DNA from 4 places in the Desulfobacter sp. UBA2225 genome. Region 1 is predicted to be linked to each of the others. Evidence: predicted binding sites of a transcription regulator. Region 1 holds the regulator's gene; each other region holds the start of a gene.

The links. The regulator sigma-54, encoded in region 1, starts transcription at its own class of promoters, with help from an activator protein. The targets are predictions, from matches to a motif close to TNTGGCACANTTTCTGCTNT.
Positions count from the first base shown of each region.
Region 2: B3D59_RS02030 (PEP-CTERM sorting domain-containing protein) is a predicted target of sigma-54. The motif match lies at 2,432-2,451, and genes of this name have one in related genera.
Region 3: B3D59_RS01365 (ammonium transporter) is a predicted target of sigma-54. The motif match lies at 1,218-1,237, and genes of this name have one in related genera.
Region 4: B3D59_RS00995 (PEP-CTERM sorting domain-containing protein) is a predicted target of sigma-54. The motif match lies at 1,667-1,686, and genes of this name have one in related genera.

Region 1 covers NZ_DDYV01000204.1:5,726-9,916, forward strand. Annotated here, with positions in the region: gene lptC (LPS export ABC transporter periplasmic protein LptC) at 1-110, shown strand, start outside; gene B3D59_RS10270 (LptA/OstA family protein) at 79-633, shown strand; gene lptB (LPS export ABC transporter ATP-binding protein) at 634-1,356, shown strand; gene rpoN (RNA polymerase factor sigma-54) at 1,359-2,801, shown strand; gene hpf (ribosome hibernation-promoting factor, HPF/YfiA family) at 2,815-3,348, shown strand; gene B3D59_RS10290 (PTS sugar transporter subunit IIA) at 3,363-3,821, shown strand; gene rapZ (RNase adapter RapZ) at 3,824-4,191, shown strand, end outside.
Region 2 covers NZ_DDYV01000036.1:3,760-7,950, forward strand. Annotated here, with positions in the region: gene B3D59_RS02025 (PKD domain-containing protein) at 1-2,019, shown strand, start outside; cyclic di-GMP riboswitch class I at 2,462-2,541, shown strand; gene B3D59_RS02030 (PEP-CTERM sorting domain-containing protein) at 2,657-3,412, shown strand; gene B3D59_RS02035 (PKD domain-containing protein) at 3,865-4,191, shown strand, end outside.
Region 3 covers NZ_DDYV01000031.1:4,256-8,446, reverse strand. Annotated here, with positions in the region: gene B3D59_RS01365 (ammonium transporter) at 1-1,176, opposite strand, end outside; gene B3D59_RS01360 (HAMP domain-containing methyl-accepting chemotaxis protein) at 1,472-3,463, opposite strand; gene B3D59_RS01355 (hypothetical protein) at 3,651-4,191, opposite strand, start outside.
Region 4 covers NZ_DDYV01000024.1:1,017-3,866, reverse strand. Annotated here, with positions in the region: gene B3D59_RS01000 (DUF4114 domain-containing protein) at 734-1,468, shown strand; gene B3D59_RS00995 (PEP-CTERM sorting domain-containing protein) at 1,759-2,529, shown strand; gene B3D59_RS18380 (antitoxin MazE family protein) at 2,705-2,850, shown strand, end outside.

The sequences.
Region 1 (4,191 bases):
TGATAAAAGCTGACAGCATGGAGATCCGGCTAAACCAGGATCTGATCATCTTAAAAGGACACGTAGAAGGACAATTTAGTGAAAATAGTCAGAATCCCAATAGCTTATAATATTTCTCTGATTTTGTTGCTGGTGCTGTCGACTCTTTTTGCACAGGTATCCTTTGCAGCCCAGGAGAAGGCACCTGCTGAGAAGAAACAGCCGCCGGCAGACCTGAAAATTACTTCGGATAAAATGGTCGCCGACAAAAACCAATCCATGGTGGAATTTATGGGAAACGTCAAAGCGGTTCGGGCGGACAGTGTGCTTTTAGCAAATTCGATCAAAGTATTTTTTCATACCTCAAAAACCAAAAAGGAAGACCAATCAAACGTCAAACGGATTCTTGCCACGGGGAATGTGGAATATACCGAAGGGGAGCGCAAAGCGTTCTCGGATCAGGCGGATTATGACACCACAGATGAAATACTGGTGCTCACAGGGGAAAAAGCCCGTCTGCTTACGGGAAAAAGCTGGATCTCCGGCAAAAAAATAACCCTGTTTAAGGCCCAGGACCGGGTGGTTGTGGAAAGCACCGAAAAAAACAGGGTTGAAGCATTTTTTGATGCCGAAGATCAGGATGGTTCTTTATAAATGAGCCGACTGGTACTGGAAAACCTCGTAAAGACCTATGGCGGTAAAACCGTCGTGAATCACGTCAGCCTGACCGTTGACCAGGGTCAGGTCACCGGGCTTCTAGGACCTAACGGTGCCGGAAAGACCACGACCTTTTATATGACCGTAGGCATGATCCGGCCGGACAAAGGCACGGTCCATCTTGACGGGGAGGATATAACCCGCTATCCCATGTATGTCAGGGCCAGAAAGGGCCTTGGTTACCTGCCCCAGGAGACCTCTATATTTAAAAAACTGACAGTCCGGGAAAATATAACGGCCATTCTGGAGGTTATTGACAAAAAAGTCGCGGACATCAACCGGAAAGCCGAAACACTGATGGAAGAACTTGGGATACTGGCCTTGGCCGGACAAAAGGCGACTTCCCTGTCCGGTGGAGAAAAGCGCCGTCTGGAAATTTCAAGGGTTCTTGCCACAGACCCCTTGTTCATCCTACTGGACGAGCCCTTTGCCGGCATTGATCCTTTGGCTGTTATTGATATCCAGCAAATCATATCCCAGCTTACCGACAAAGGCATCGGAATATTGATTTCCGATCATAATGTCAGGGAAACATTAGGCGTATGCAACACGGCTTATATTATGAGCCAGGGTATGGTTATGGAATCAGGCCCTCCGGAAAAAATTATTTCAAGCAAAGTAGCCAAACGCATTTACCTGGGAGACAATTTTAAACTTTAATCATGGAACTTGGATTACAACAAAGCCTTGCACTGACCCAGCAGCTGGTCATGACACCCCAGCTCCAACAGGCTATCAAACTGCTTCAGCTCTCCAGGCTTGAACTTGCCGAAATGATCCAGCAGGAAATGGAGCAAAATCCGGCGCTTGAAGAAATCTCCATTGATGAGGCCTCTGACAAAGCCATCACTGCCCAGGAAACCGAAACCCGGACAGAGGAAATAGAAGCCCCTGCCAAAGAAGTTACCATTGAAGAGCGGGTGCGCTCGGATACGGACTGGGAAAACTATATCAATGAATACAACTCCACCGGTAGAATCTACATGGAGTCTGAAAACAGTGAAGCGCTCAATTACGAATCATTTACATCCGAGAAACAAACCCTTGAAGCCCATTTAAAGTGGCAGTTGATGCTTTCGGATCTGCCGGACGAAGAGGAGCGACTGGGTCATGTCATCATCGGCAACCTGAACCGGGACGGATATTTATGCGCCGACGTAGAGGAGTTGGCCCAGAGTGCCGAGGCCGATATTCAAACCGTTGAAAAAGTGCTGGCTGTGCTCCAGACCTTTGACCCCCCCGGCGTGTGTGCCAGAAACCTGTGCGAAACGCTTTTGATTCAAGTCCGGCAACTGGGCATTGAAAACGATATCATCACCCGGATCATTACGGATCATCTCAAAAATCTTGAAAACAGAAACAGTAAAAAAATTGCCAAGGCCCTTAAAATTTCCGTTGAGGATGTGCGGGCTGCAGTAAAAATCATCCAGTTTCTTGAACCCAAGCCCGGCAGGAAATTTGCCACAGAGGAACCCGCCTACATCACCCCGGATATCTATGTTTACAAAGTCGGTGATGATTTTAAAATTGTTATGAACGATGACGGCCTTCCCAAATTAAAAATTTCAAGATTCTACAGGGAAGCCGTCGCCACCGGCAAAAAAATCCCCAAGGAGACCAAGACCTATCTTAATGAAAAGATGCAGTCCGCCTCCTGGCTGATAAAATCCATTCATCAACGCCAGAAAACCATCTATCTGGTCATGGAAAGCATCATCAAGTTTCAAAGGGATTTTTTTGAAAAGGGCATTGCCTATCTGCGGCCTTTGATTTTAAAAGATATTGCCGAAGATATTGAAATGCATGAGTCTACGATCAGCCGGGTGACCACAAACAAATACGCGTACACCCCCCAGGGACTATTTGAGTTGAAATATTTTTTCAACAGCTCCATAGAGCGGGGGGACGGACCTTCCATGGCATCGGCCAGCGTCAAGGAGAGAATAAGACAACTCATTGACAATGAAGATCCAAACGCACCCTTAAGTGACGATAAAATCGCCGCAATTCTGCAGGAATCAGATATTCAGATTGCCCGGCGAACCGTGGCAAAATACAGAAAAGTACTCAATATTCTGCCGTCCAACAAACGCAAACAATTATAGGGAGAGCTCATCTATGCAAGTCACCATCACGTTCAAACAGATAGAAGCATCCGATCCCCTGAAATCCTATGTAAATAAAAAGCTTAAACGGTTTGACAAGATGCTGGAGGGTCCGGCCGAGGCCAATGTTGTCTTAAGCGTTGAAAAAATAAGGCATATTGCCGAAATAACCTTAACCAGCGGGTCGCTTAACATCCATGCCAAGGAAGCGTCCGAAAGCATGTATGCCGCCATTGATATCCTGGCGGATAAAGTCAAAAGCCAGATCACAAAACACAAGGAAAAGATAAAGAAACACCTGTTGGGCAACAAGTCAAGCCTGACGGATACCCGTGAGTTCAGCATTGAGGAACCTTTGCCCGGGGACGTGGTTGATATTATTGAAGAACCCCTTGAAACAAAACCCATGGACATTGAGGATGCGGTGATTGAACTGGAGTCGGGCAAAAAATCTTTTTATGTATTCATTAATGCCCGCACACAAGAGGTCAATGTGATTTATAAACACAATAACGGGAAACTGGGACTAATTGCCCCCCAAGGATAGGATGGCCGGAGCCAATGAAAATCAGTGACATTCTAAAGCTGGACGCTATTATCGCAGACCTGAAAGCCAAAAACAAACCAGAGGCCATAAAAGAACTGTCCCAGGCTGTTTCTCCCGTGGCCGGAGCCGAAGTCGAAGATGTCGCAGCAGTCCTGATGGAACGCGAACATTTAGGGTCCACAGGCATCGGCGGCGGCATCGCCATTCCCCACGGCAAGTTGGAGACGGTGAAATCCATTGCTGTTGGATTTGGGCGCAGCATTAAAGGAATTGAGTTTGAGTCTTTGGATAACCGGCCCGTCCATCTTTTCTTTCTGCTTCTGACACCTGAGCACTCCACAGGCGGTCATCTGAAAGTTCTTGCCCAGATTTCAAAGCTGCTGAAAATGGATCAGTTTAAAGAACGACTGTTGGCAGCAGGTTCAACAGAGCAAATCCATCAGATCATTCTGGAAAATGACGAAGAATTTTGACAATGGAAAAATTCAAGGTTTATATCATCACCGGCATCTCAGGTTCCGGGAAGACAACTGTTGCCCAGGCATTTGAAGATGCCTCCTTTTACTGCATCGACAACATGCCCATGGAGCTTGTGCCCAAGGTGCTTGAGCTGCTGTTGGGGGAAAGCGCCAAAGTCAAGGGCGCAGCCTTTGTGATGGATATGCGGTCAAAAACTTTTTTAAATACATTTGTTTCAGGCGTCTCTGCTTTAGAGGAGATGGGCGTTTCTCCAGTCATCATATTTCTTGAAGCAGATACCCAGACCCTGGTCAAACGGTTCAGTCAAACCCGCAGGCACCACCCGGTGGGTGATAAAAAGAACCTTCTGGAGAGTATCAAGTC
Region 2 (4,191 bases), on a different contig from region 1:
GACGGCGGTATTGATCAGGTAAAACAGATGCTGGTCAACGGCTATATCCTCAATATTCCGACCTATATTGACTCATGGGTTTACCAAGCCATTGGAGATGATCCCGCCACCAGTGAAGACGATGCCTTTGCCGGTAAAAAATGTGTATCCTGGGTCAACGGCACATCCGGGTACCATGCCATGACCGTGGTGGGATATAATGACAATATCTGGGTGGATATCAATGGAAACAATGCGGTGGATTCCGGGGAAAAAGGGGCTTTCAGGATTGCCAATTCCTGGGGAACCGGGTGGGGCGAGGCCGGTTATGCCTGGATGTCTTATGATGCCTTGAAAAATCCTTCTGCCGTTTCCGGCGGCCCGTCAACGGGCCGGATCTACGGATGGTATCCATCCAGGGCCCACTGGGTCACCGCCAGAACAGGGTATGAGCCCAAAGTAATCGGAAAGTTTACATTAAACCATGCCAGGCGAGACCATCTCCGGATGACCCTGGGCGTTTCCGATATCAACAAGTCCGTCCCTTCCGTCACATGGATCCCGGAGATGATCTATAACCAGGGTGGAGCCTATGCCTTTAACGGAACAACCTCTGCCGTTGATGGTACCTTTGTCCTTGATTTTACGGATCTTCTTCCCTATGCCGACGGACTGTCCACCTGGTACCTGGGAGTCCAGGACGACACTGTGGGGAGTGAAGCCACCCTTTCGACCTTTACCTTGATCGATGTTGCAAACGGCAATCAGGTGGTCCAGAGCATGGACGCGCCGCAAACCGCGGACGGAACTGAGGTTTATGCCGGTGTCGATTATGATACTACCGGTAACAACATTTCCCCCACAGCGGTTGCAGATGCATCAATTTATTCAGGTCCGGCGCCCTTAGTGGTCAATTTTTACGGGGCATCCTCCTATGATGCTGACGGAGATATTTTTTCCTATGACTGGGATTTCGGAGACGGCGCATCCCAGTCCGACCCCCAGGTTACGCATACCTATGATCAACCGGGAATGTATACTGCAACCCTCACGGTAACCGATGAACTCGGTGCAATCGATACCGATTCCGTCAGCATTGAGGTTGTGGCCGATCCCACCAGGCAGGTCTATGTGTCGGATATTCAGGCAACACCGCTTGTGGATGAAACCGGCACAACAACCCGGGTCAGTGTTCAAATCCTGGATAATGATCAGAATCCGGTTGGAGGCGCAAATGTTACGGGACATTGGTCCGAACTGGTTTCAGGGAATGTATCCGGCACAACCTCTGCAAGCGGCATAGTCGAATGGGTGTCCCCCCCCACGACCCAATCCGGGACCATTACCTTTACCGTCGATTCCGTCACGGCATCGGGATACGAGTATGATGCTTCTTTAAATACCCGCGCCTCAGTCGATATAACCGCGGAAGAAAGCAGTAATCAAAACCCGGTGGCCGTGATTCAGGCCGATTCTCTCAGCGGTACGGCACCGTGGACGATTGCCTTTGACGGTAGAGGCTCCTATGATCCCGATGGCAGCCTCACCCGCTATGAGTGGCGTGTAGACGGTTCCGTTGCAAGCTCCGGGACATCCAACACCTTTACCTATGATTTTTCAACCACCGGAACCTATGCGGTTTCCCTGAAGGTGGAAGACAATAACGGAGCCGTTTCCACAGAGGACGAGGTCATTGTGACAATTCAATCCGCATCTGAAAGCCTCCTCATGCATGTTGAATATATTACAGTAACGGTCCAGCAGAGGGGAGTGAATTCCCAGGGGCTTGCAGAGGTACAAATCCTTGACGAGGATGAAAATCCCGTAGCAAACGCGAAGGTCAGTGGTGCCTGGAGCGGTATTGTTGTTAAGGAGGATCAAATCGGAACCACAGACAGTGACGGTATTGCTGCTTTTACGTCACCCAAGACAAAAACATCCGGATCCTTTGAATTCACAGTAGAAAACGTTAGGGCCGATGGCTATATCTATTCCCCGGAAAATAATGTCATGTCATGGGATTTTACTGATACGCCTTAATTCTCTTCTTTTTTAATATGCACCCCTTAGCCCGGACCGTTTCTTCTCTTTTTTCCGGGAAAGGGGTGTTCTGTTTTCAATTTTTTTTAAAACAGTATTCAAAATTCCGGCCTGATCCTTTTTCTGAATACCCTGTAGAACCCGTTTCCAGATGCGGAAGGACAATCCTGACTGTAGTATCGGTCCAATCCACAGCCGGCCGGCACATGCCAAGCTCAACAACCTCAACAAGAGGGTGAAAATTATGTTATAAACCTTTCTTGGGCTATGAAATAAATGCCACATTGTTATGAAACAAATACCACAATCATAGTGATCCTTTGGGGTTTTACATCTCGGACAAATAACACAACCCTCTCTTATCAATTTGAATTTATAGCCTAATTTCGCTATTCTTTTTTTTCGTTCAATCATTGGTTCGATTTTTGCTTTCTAAGGATTCAACAGTCAAAGCCAAACCTGATGAAAGTCAGGGGCGAAAAGCCACGGATCCGAATGAGTAAGGACAGCCGAGTTGCCTTAAAGTTAAAAGCTACGGAGAATCCGGTTTTTGATTTTAGGAATGGCGACTGCTTGACGGGAAGATGCAGGTAATACTTTAATTGACCCTAACAACGAAAAAGAATAAGGGAGAATTATGAAAAAAATTTTAATCTTTTTATCGATAGTCACACTGTTAGCTGTTGTGCCTGCTGCACAAGCTACTAGCTTTCCAGCCACAATAAGATTGACTGAAGATTATCATATCGATCAATCAGAAGTTGATCAGAACGATGACGTAGAAATCCAACTAGATTTTTCTCTTTCAGGGAACACATTAACAGTTGACATATTCAACAACTCAAACACAAACTGGGCGCCAGCATTAACTGGAATAGGATTTGATCTCACTCCTGATGGTGGACAAACGATTACATCACAATGGTCTCTGGTAGCCCAGACGGCAAGTGGTGTGACACAAGACATTTCTTCTTATTGGACGATCACTAGCATTTCTAAAGGCAGTTTTGACTTCGATTATTATCCGACTAGCGACACCAGTAGTAACCCAAAAGATGGTGCCCTTTACAATCCAGGCTTGCTATCAACTCCCTCTCCCGCAGGCTACAGCTTACTGCCTGCAGGAGAAGATTTTTATACTCAAGCAACGCTTACGGTTCTATTTAATGGTGATATCACAGGGATTATTGAGGCAGGTGCAAGACTTCTGAATGTCGGAGCAGGCGGAACGGATAGCCTAAAACTCGTTGGAGCGCCGGTTTATGATCCTACTGATCCCCCTACTGATCCCCCTACTGATCCCCCGGCCGTTCCAGAACCCGGAACCATGATCCTTTTGGGTTTCGGCCTGATTAGTCTGGCTGGCTTCGGTCGCCGTAAAATTAAACAATAAATATTCACGCAGAACATAGTAAACTAACAAGGCCGAAGCGGTAACCCGCTTCGGCCTTGTCTATTCTGGTATCAATGGGAACATGAGTAGCGGGTGATCCGGAGGATGTAAAGGCTTTACCTACGGTGCATTTTACCGGTCCTCCCCACTTTTTTTATGACCCTTATCGTTTTTATCTCCGTCTTTCCTTTTCGCCGGAAGGGCATCTTGTTTTCGTGGTGATATATCGCAATTTTTATGGTGATATTTAACTATTTAAACAAAGACCTGTGATCTCCCCTTTGAAATTTCAATATACATGATGTCTCGTTTAATAAAAATCGTTCGGTGAAACGCTTATAAACAAAGGGTTTCAAGCTTTCATGCATGCAAGGCCTAAACCGTGGCATACATTTTGTCTATTAGTCCTGTCATGTCTAATGACAATTCTCACTATTTAAAAGGAGGCGTGAATGAAAGCAAACCCCACGACAACAAAGGCGATCGGCCTGATGATGATTATACTGTTCCTGTTGAGCAGTGCCGGATTTTTATCAGCAAAAGAACAAGAAATGTACAAAACCGGGCTGCCCGAACTGACGGAAGAAGAACTCCAGTGGCAGAACCAGCATATGCTCAAGGTCAAGAAAGTTAAACTGAACAAAATCGGGCTGGAGCGAGTCAACCAGTGGCGAGCCAAAAAGGGAAAAGGAAAAATAAAGAAAGACAAACCGGATATGGCTGCCGTGGGAAACGATCTGGAAGTGGTCACCGGGGCATCCGCACCTGTTGATTCCTCT
Region 3 (4,191 bases), on a different contig from region 1:
CGTCGCGCCCAGTCCTTTTAGCTGTACCAGCAGTTGATCAAAGACTGTCCATGTCCGACCGGCTGCTTCACTGGCTGATGCCATCCAGGAATCCCGGATGAAAAAACTGAGCAGAATGACCCCCAGCGCGCTGCCTACACCATGGATGCCGAAACAGTCCAGTGTATCGTCATACCCTATCTTCATTTTGAGTTGAAGTGCATAAAAACAGACCACGGTAGATGCCGCTCCCAGGAAAAGAGCGCCCAGGGGTTGGACCACTGCGGCTGCCGGGGTGATCACTACCAGGCCGGCTAGGGTGCCTGACGCAAAACCAAGAGCAGATGCCTTCCGGTAGATAATCCCTTCAATACACAACCAGACCAGCGCCCCACTGGCCGCGGAAATTTGGGTCATGGTCAGGGCTCTGCACGAGTCCAGCCCGCTTTGAAGGGTAGAGCCGGCATTAAAACCAAACCAGCCGACCCACAGCAGTCCGGCACCGATGAGGGTCATGGTCAGATTGTTCGGGGGGGTGGCAATTCTGGGATGTCCCAGCCGGGGTCCCAGGTAGATGGCCGCCACCAGGGCACTGATACCGGCTGAGACATGAATGACCAGTCCTCCGGCAAGGTCAATCACCCCGGCGGCACCGGCATTGAACAACCAGCCGTCCGATGCCCACACCCAGTGGCACAGCGGCGTGTAAACCACCAGGAACCACAGGGAAATAAACAGGATATATCCCCTTAAATAAATCCGTTCTGCCAGAGCGCCGCTGATCAGGGCGGGCGTGATGATGGCAAATTTACCCTGGAACATGGCGATGATATATTCCGGAATCCCGTTGGTCACGGCTTCATCAATCCCCCTGAGAAAAAAGAAATCACTGTTCCACCCGACAAGTCCGCCCATGATGCTTTTTCCAAAAGTCAATGAATATCCGCAGACCACCCAGAGCACACCGATAACCGCCATGGCCACAAAGGTATGCATCATGGTTCCAAGAACATTTTTTGCCCGTACCAGGCCGCCGTAAAACATGGCCAGGCCCGGCAGCATGAGTAGCACCAGGGCTGTTGAAATCAGCATCCAGCTTGTATTTCCGCTGTCAATTACTGTGTTGTCTCCAGCCAATGCAGCCAGTGGAGTTGAAAGAATTACAAAAATGATAGAAAAGTGCTGCTTGGTTACCATAATTATGCTCCATTGTTGTTGATTCAAAAATTTCATGGTAAAAAGCAACAAGTATGCCATTTTCTTCTCGGTAATTTATTGTTTTTTGTAACATATTATAATAAAAGGAATTGATTTTGCGGGAATTGACACTATCTATCCAGCGTAAAATTTTATTTATCAACTTATTTCAAATTTGTATATAAAAAACACCTATTGATATTACATAATTGAAACAAATAAGCTAAATTTTTTGTTCTTATTAGATTGACCAACTTGTTAAACAGCAAGTGTAAAAATTTTATATTTTAGCAACTTACGAAATAGAGAATCGTTTGACCCGCTTGTGAAGAATTTCTGCCAATTTTGTCATTTTTTCGGCGTTTTCATCCACGATGGAACTTGCCTTTGTGATACCTGACAACATTTGACTAACTTCTTTGATATCCCCGGCAATTGCTGATGCAGATTCGGAATTATCTGATGCTTCCCGAGAGGTATCAGACAATTCAACACAGACAAGTGCTGTATTTGATGCGATTTCTTTTGTGGTCACAGACTGCTCTTCCACAGCCCCGGTAATGGATGTCACGATCTCATTGATCTCGTTAATCACATCAGTAATCCGAGCAAGTTCTGTTACGGTGGTTGAGGCCGAGTGCTGGACCTGGCTGATTCGTTCTTTGATATTGTTTGATGCATCAGCTGTCTGCCTTGCCAATGCCTTGATTTCGTTGGCAACAACAGCAAACCCCTTGCCCGCCTCTCCGGCTCTGGCCGCCTCAATGGTGGCATTTAGGGCCAGCAGATTCACCTGTTCAGAGATCTCGGATATTGATTCAACCACTTTACTGATTTGATCGGTGGACGCTCCAAGTTCATTCACATACCGATTGGCCTCTTCGGTGTTTTTGACTGCTTTTCGGGTAATGTGATTCGCTGTTGCCGTATTTTTCGAAATTTCGGTAATGGTTGCAGACATCTGCTCGGCAGCTGAAGCAATTGTATTTGCATTGACCGAAGCCCGCTCCATGGAAGTGACCATCCTGGCCATTTTTTGACTGACGAATTGACTCGCCAGGGAGGCTGATTCGGATTTTGATTCAGACGCCTTGGCATCTTTTTTCATTTCCGTTGATAAAGAGAAAAGCGCCGTGGCATCAACTGTCAGGGTGGTGGCGCCTATGGCAATATCTCCGATAGTTTTTTTTAAGTGTGCCGCCATGGTTTCCATATCGGCATACACCCCTGTGGACGCTTTCCCATTATTTTTTTTGAACTGACACATCAAATCACCGTCTGCAATTTGGTGGGCAACATTTGCAATTTTAGACGGATCTTCCCCCAATTGCCTTAAAACACTTCGGGTAATTGTAACAATCAGCAAAATGCAAATCAGAACGGCAGAAACGGAGTAGGTAATAATTGTCCTTGAATTGCGCTTTGTGGTTGTCATCAGTTGGGTATCGATGGCGCGTTGCTCTTCCCGGTAGACTTTTACTATCTGATCCATAAGGCTGACTATTTCAGGTTCGATTTTGTCCAGCTTTTCATGCCGTATCCGGTTTCTATTTTCTACCGCTTTGATTATTTGCTCAAATCCTTCAGCATATGCTTTTTGGAGCGGAATGATGGGTGTGAGGGTCTCCATCAAGGTCGTATATGCAAGGGTGCCTTCCAGCGTTTTAAGCTCTGTTTCCAGATGGGACAAATTTTTTCGTACCTGCTTGATGGCATCAGGGCTTAAATCCTGAAGGAATTTGACAATAAAAAACCGTGATAAAAGCAGGGTGCTTATGGCATTGTTCGAATGAATCATAACAAAAAAGTCGTTGCTTTCCGATGACGCGGTCATGATCTGCTCTAACCGTTTAAGCATTTCATCGCCTTTAATCGTCAAGGACTCATTGACATCGTTGTATAATCGGGTCTGGAGTTCAAACAGTTTTTGTACATTCTGATCATACCCAAGGCAGAGCTGTTTAATCTGGTCAATGTATTTTTTTTGATCATTTTGGGTATTGAATTTGTTGAATTCTTCAATGTTATTCATCAGATCTTTAAAAAAAATATCATAGCGTTCTTTATCCTGCGGTGTATTTGACATGAGATATTCGAGCAGTGCTATTCGTGCGCGGGTCAGGTTCCTGTTGATTTCATTGCTCAGATTGGTGTTCTTTGTTTTGGTACTGTATTCCTTAAATCCGGAGGATATTTTTTTTATGCTGTAAAATCCGGTTCCTGAAATAACCAGAAGAAATGCAAGAACTGCGGTGAAGCCGAAAAGTAATTTGGTTTTCAGTAGCATGGTCGTCTCCGTAAATTTTGTATGTGGGGAACAGTTTTCGGGCTTTCCCAATGCCCAAAAACATGCAATCACGTACAAATTCAATAATCAGGAAACATTACCGATGCTTTGTTAGAAGATAATTAGAAATTGATTAGATGAATACATGCAGATTCAATGTGTGTTTACAGCCATGGATTTCAATCTGTTAATTTTCTGAATCGGAAACCTCCAGTATATCGGAATCAGTTTTGTTTTCGATTTTAAGGATAGTCGCTTCAGGTGCAGGCAGTCTGCTTAGGTACAACTGATGCTCACGGATATGGGTTTCGGCTTCCAAAGCCTTTTTGGCCAAAAGATATCGTAAGTAAAGAAACCAGGCAAAAATTAAAAGAATAGCCATACCGGCAATGGCAAAAAACCATCCATACCGGTTAATAATTTCAAGACCGGTTTGACCGATAACGGAAACCAGATTGGGCAGCACCCAGAAGGCAAGCACAAGTAAAAAAACGCCCGCACCAATTATAAAAATGTTCATGCGGTTGATCTGGGCTAAAAAATGATCCACTTTCCCCTTTGGCTTTGCATCCGTATCGTTATCCTCGATTTCCAGGGGTTCCTCTTGCTTTTTGCCAACAAGTGTTGAAAACGCCGATATAATAAATGCCAACAAAAGCGTAAACCCTAAAGGAAGTCCAATGGCCGTGGCAAACCAGGCCCTGAACGGAAACGGTACTGTTCGTGTG
Region 4 (2,850 bases), on a different contig from region 1:
CAAAACTAACAATTCAAGACCTGACCCCTCTCTCTGTGTGAATGAATTACAGTCCCTTATGCGGCCTTTGGCGAAAATTATTCTGTCCCCGATTTTCGAAGCACCAAAACTAACAATTCAAGACCTGACCCTCTTCTTCTCTCTGAAAAAAATCCCCCGTAAATTAACTTTTCCGGAAAATCATAAAAAAATTCCGGTTTTCCGGAATTTTCCCTTTGCCAATCATTTTTCTTTAGCAATTTTAACAGATTACAACTTTTTTATTTTTCCGGTAAACCGGAAAAATAAAAAGAACGCTTTTTCCCCCAAATTTTCCATCTTTGCCGTTTCAGCGCCAACCCCCTTGCTATAAGGCTTTGCGAGGACACCTGTCATTCACCCGTTCAAAATAGTCTTTAAGCCATGGTTTCTATTTTCCGGAAAATTAACGCAAATTCCCCCGGTAACTTCACTCGTCGCTACCAGAAATAGTATTTTTTTACCCATTGCCGCCAAAACAAAAACATAATATTTTATCAATCCACATACATTCAAAACAGTTACATCACAACTCATGACCATCATTAGCAAGAGACAGAACAACCATCCACTATCAACGAAATTATGGCATGCTATTTGCTTAAGATTTAGCACAGGGATCGTTCAATTAAGCAAGAGGGGAAAGGGACAGGATTATTAACCAAAGTCCTGCCTATTCAAATTAAGTTGAAAATGAAGAAACAAGGAGAAAAAAATGAAAAAGAAAGTTTTGGCAAGTTTGGCCATGGGAGCAATCGGAGTAGGGCTGATGGCTGGGAACGCAATGGCTGTGCCAGGGGCAGCACTGCAAGGAGTTTTAGATGGTATTACAAAAGATCCTATAGGGAATAGCAGTATTGACGTCACCACAGATTATATCACAGAGGGTCTCGATGATTATTGGGCAATCGCCGGCTCAGGCGGAAGCATTTCAACGATAGTCATCGAGTTAGCCGGTTATGCAGGAAGCAACACTTTTGGCATTTATGACGCAGCAAATTCTGCAAATTTTGTTCAAATTTTTGCGGGTGCAGATGCAGCTGGAGCTCAAAAACAAGTTTCTATCCTAGGTGATGGCTCAGTTTTTGTAAATTTCGCAGATACAGGCATCGACTTTGCGGGTAATAACTTTGGTTATTATTTAGATACTCCTGACTCAGCCTTTTATAGCGACACCTTGTTGAATACAGATCAATTTGATCATATGTTTGCGTATCAAGGACTTGGGACAGATACAATTCAGATCCCCCCATATGCCGCTGGAGTTTGGGGTACTGGTGAATACGTTTTAGCTTGGGAAGACATAGTTGGCGGAGGTGACCAAGATTGGGACGACTTCGTCGTCATGGTAGAATCTGTAAGTCCAGTCCCTGAGCCAGCCAGCATGCTTCTGTTTGGCACTGGCCTTGCCAGTCTTGCCGGGCTTGTCACCAGACGTAAAAAGAATTAAGGGCTGTTTATTAGCTGATCTTTGACACACAGCGCTTTTGTATCGCGCTGCCTCCTCTTACTCCTTTTGGCCTTTTGGAAAGTTCCTTCAAAAAGGTCAAAAGGAGTTTTTTTGTTCAGGGGGTCAGGAAATTTCTCTGAAAGTAAAGAGAAGGGTTGGCATGTTGCCAGACGGCATCTCAAGCAAAAACATCTCAATATTGGCACAATATTTGCTTGCACAATTTCAAGATAAATCAAGCCGTTTTAGGCATCATTACCACCTTTTTACGCAACAAGGAGCATTAAACCATGAAGCAAAATGTATCATCCAACCTGAAAAAATACACCTGCCAAGGCCTTGCCGCCCTCGGAATTCTGGCAGCCTGCTGCCAGACGGCCAACGCGGCCAGCCTGTTTCCCGCCGCCGATGGCTGGACACAAATAGCAAATGATGACGGAAGCATTAGCCCCGGTGTCGGCGGCCAAACCTTTGATGCCGAATACCTTGCCTATAAATTAGTGGGCAATACCCTGTTCGTCGGACTACAGGCTGGATTTGATCTGGTGGACGGACATGTTAAATATACTGACAATAAAGATTATTATGCCGGCGACCTGGCCCTCTCATTCGATGGCAATGCCTCTACTTATGAGTATGCTTTTGATTTTGGCCTGTTCACTAAAGATTATTACAATGGTGAATTGGTTGAGGCAGATAACAATGCTGATGGAAAAGACGATTTTGGCCTTTACAGTGTTACAGAATGGAATGATGACATAGCTTTTACCACCTCCAACCCCTTTGCCATGGACGGGGGAACAATGGTTTCCGGAGCTAACGGCACAACAGCAGCCGGTCAAGACGGAACTTCTTACTGGCGAACCGTCTCTTTTGACCTTACATCCCTTGGTCTTACCGGTATCTTCACCCTTGACGCCCACTGGACTATGTCATGCGGCAATGACGCCATCAACGGAAGTGCCGATGTCCCCGTTCCCGAACCGGCAACCATGCTCCTCTTCGGCACCGGCCTGATGGGCTTGGCGGGCCTGCAACGCCGCAGGATGAACAAAGAATAAGCTTATATCTCTTGTCATAATTTCGTTTTTTCTCCGGGCGGAGCCAAATGGCTCCGCCCTTTTTTTGTCAAAATTTAAAGAGGGCCGTAAATGACATTGAGAAAAAGATAGTAAAAACGACTTGACAACCTCCCTGCCGACAGTTACATGTAACAAAAAATGGGAGAAAAATATCATGGCAACACCAATTACCGAAAGAGTGCAAAAGCGGAGGGCCGCACTTCGCAATGCCGGTTTACGCCCCATTCAACTTTGGGTCCCTGACACCAGACGACCTGAATTTACGGATGAATGTCGCCGTCAATCAAGACTGGCCGCGCA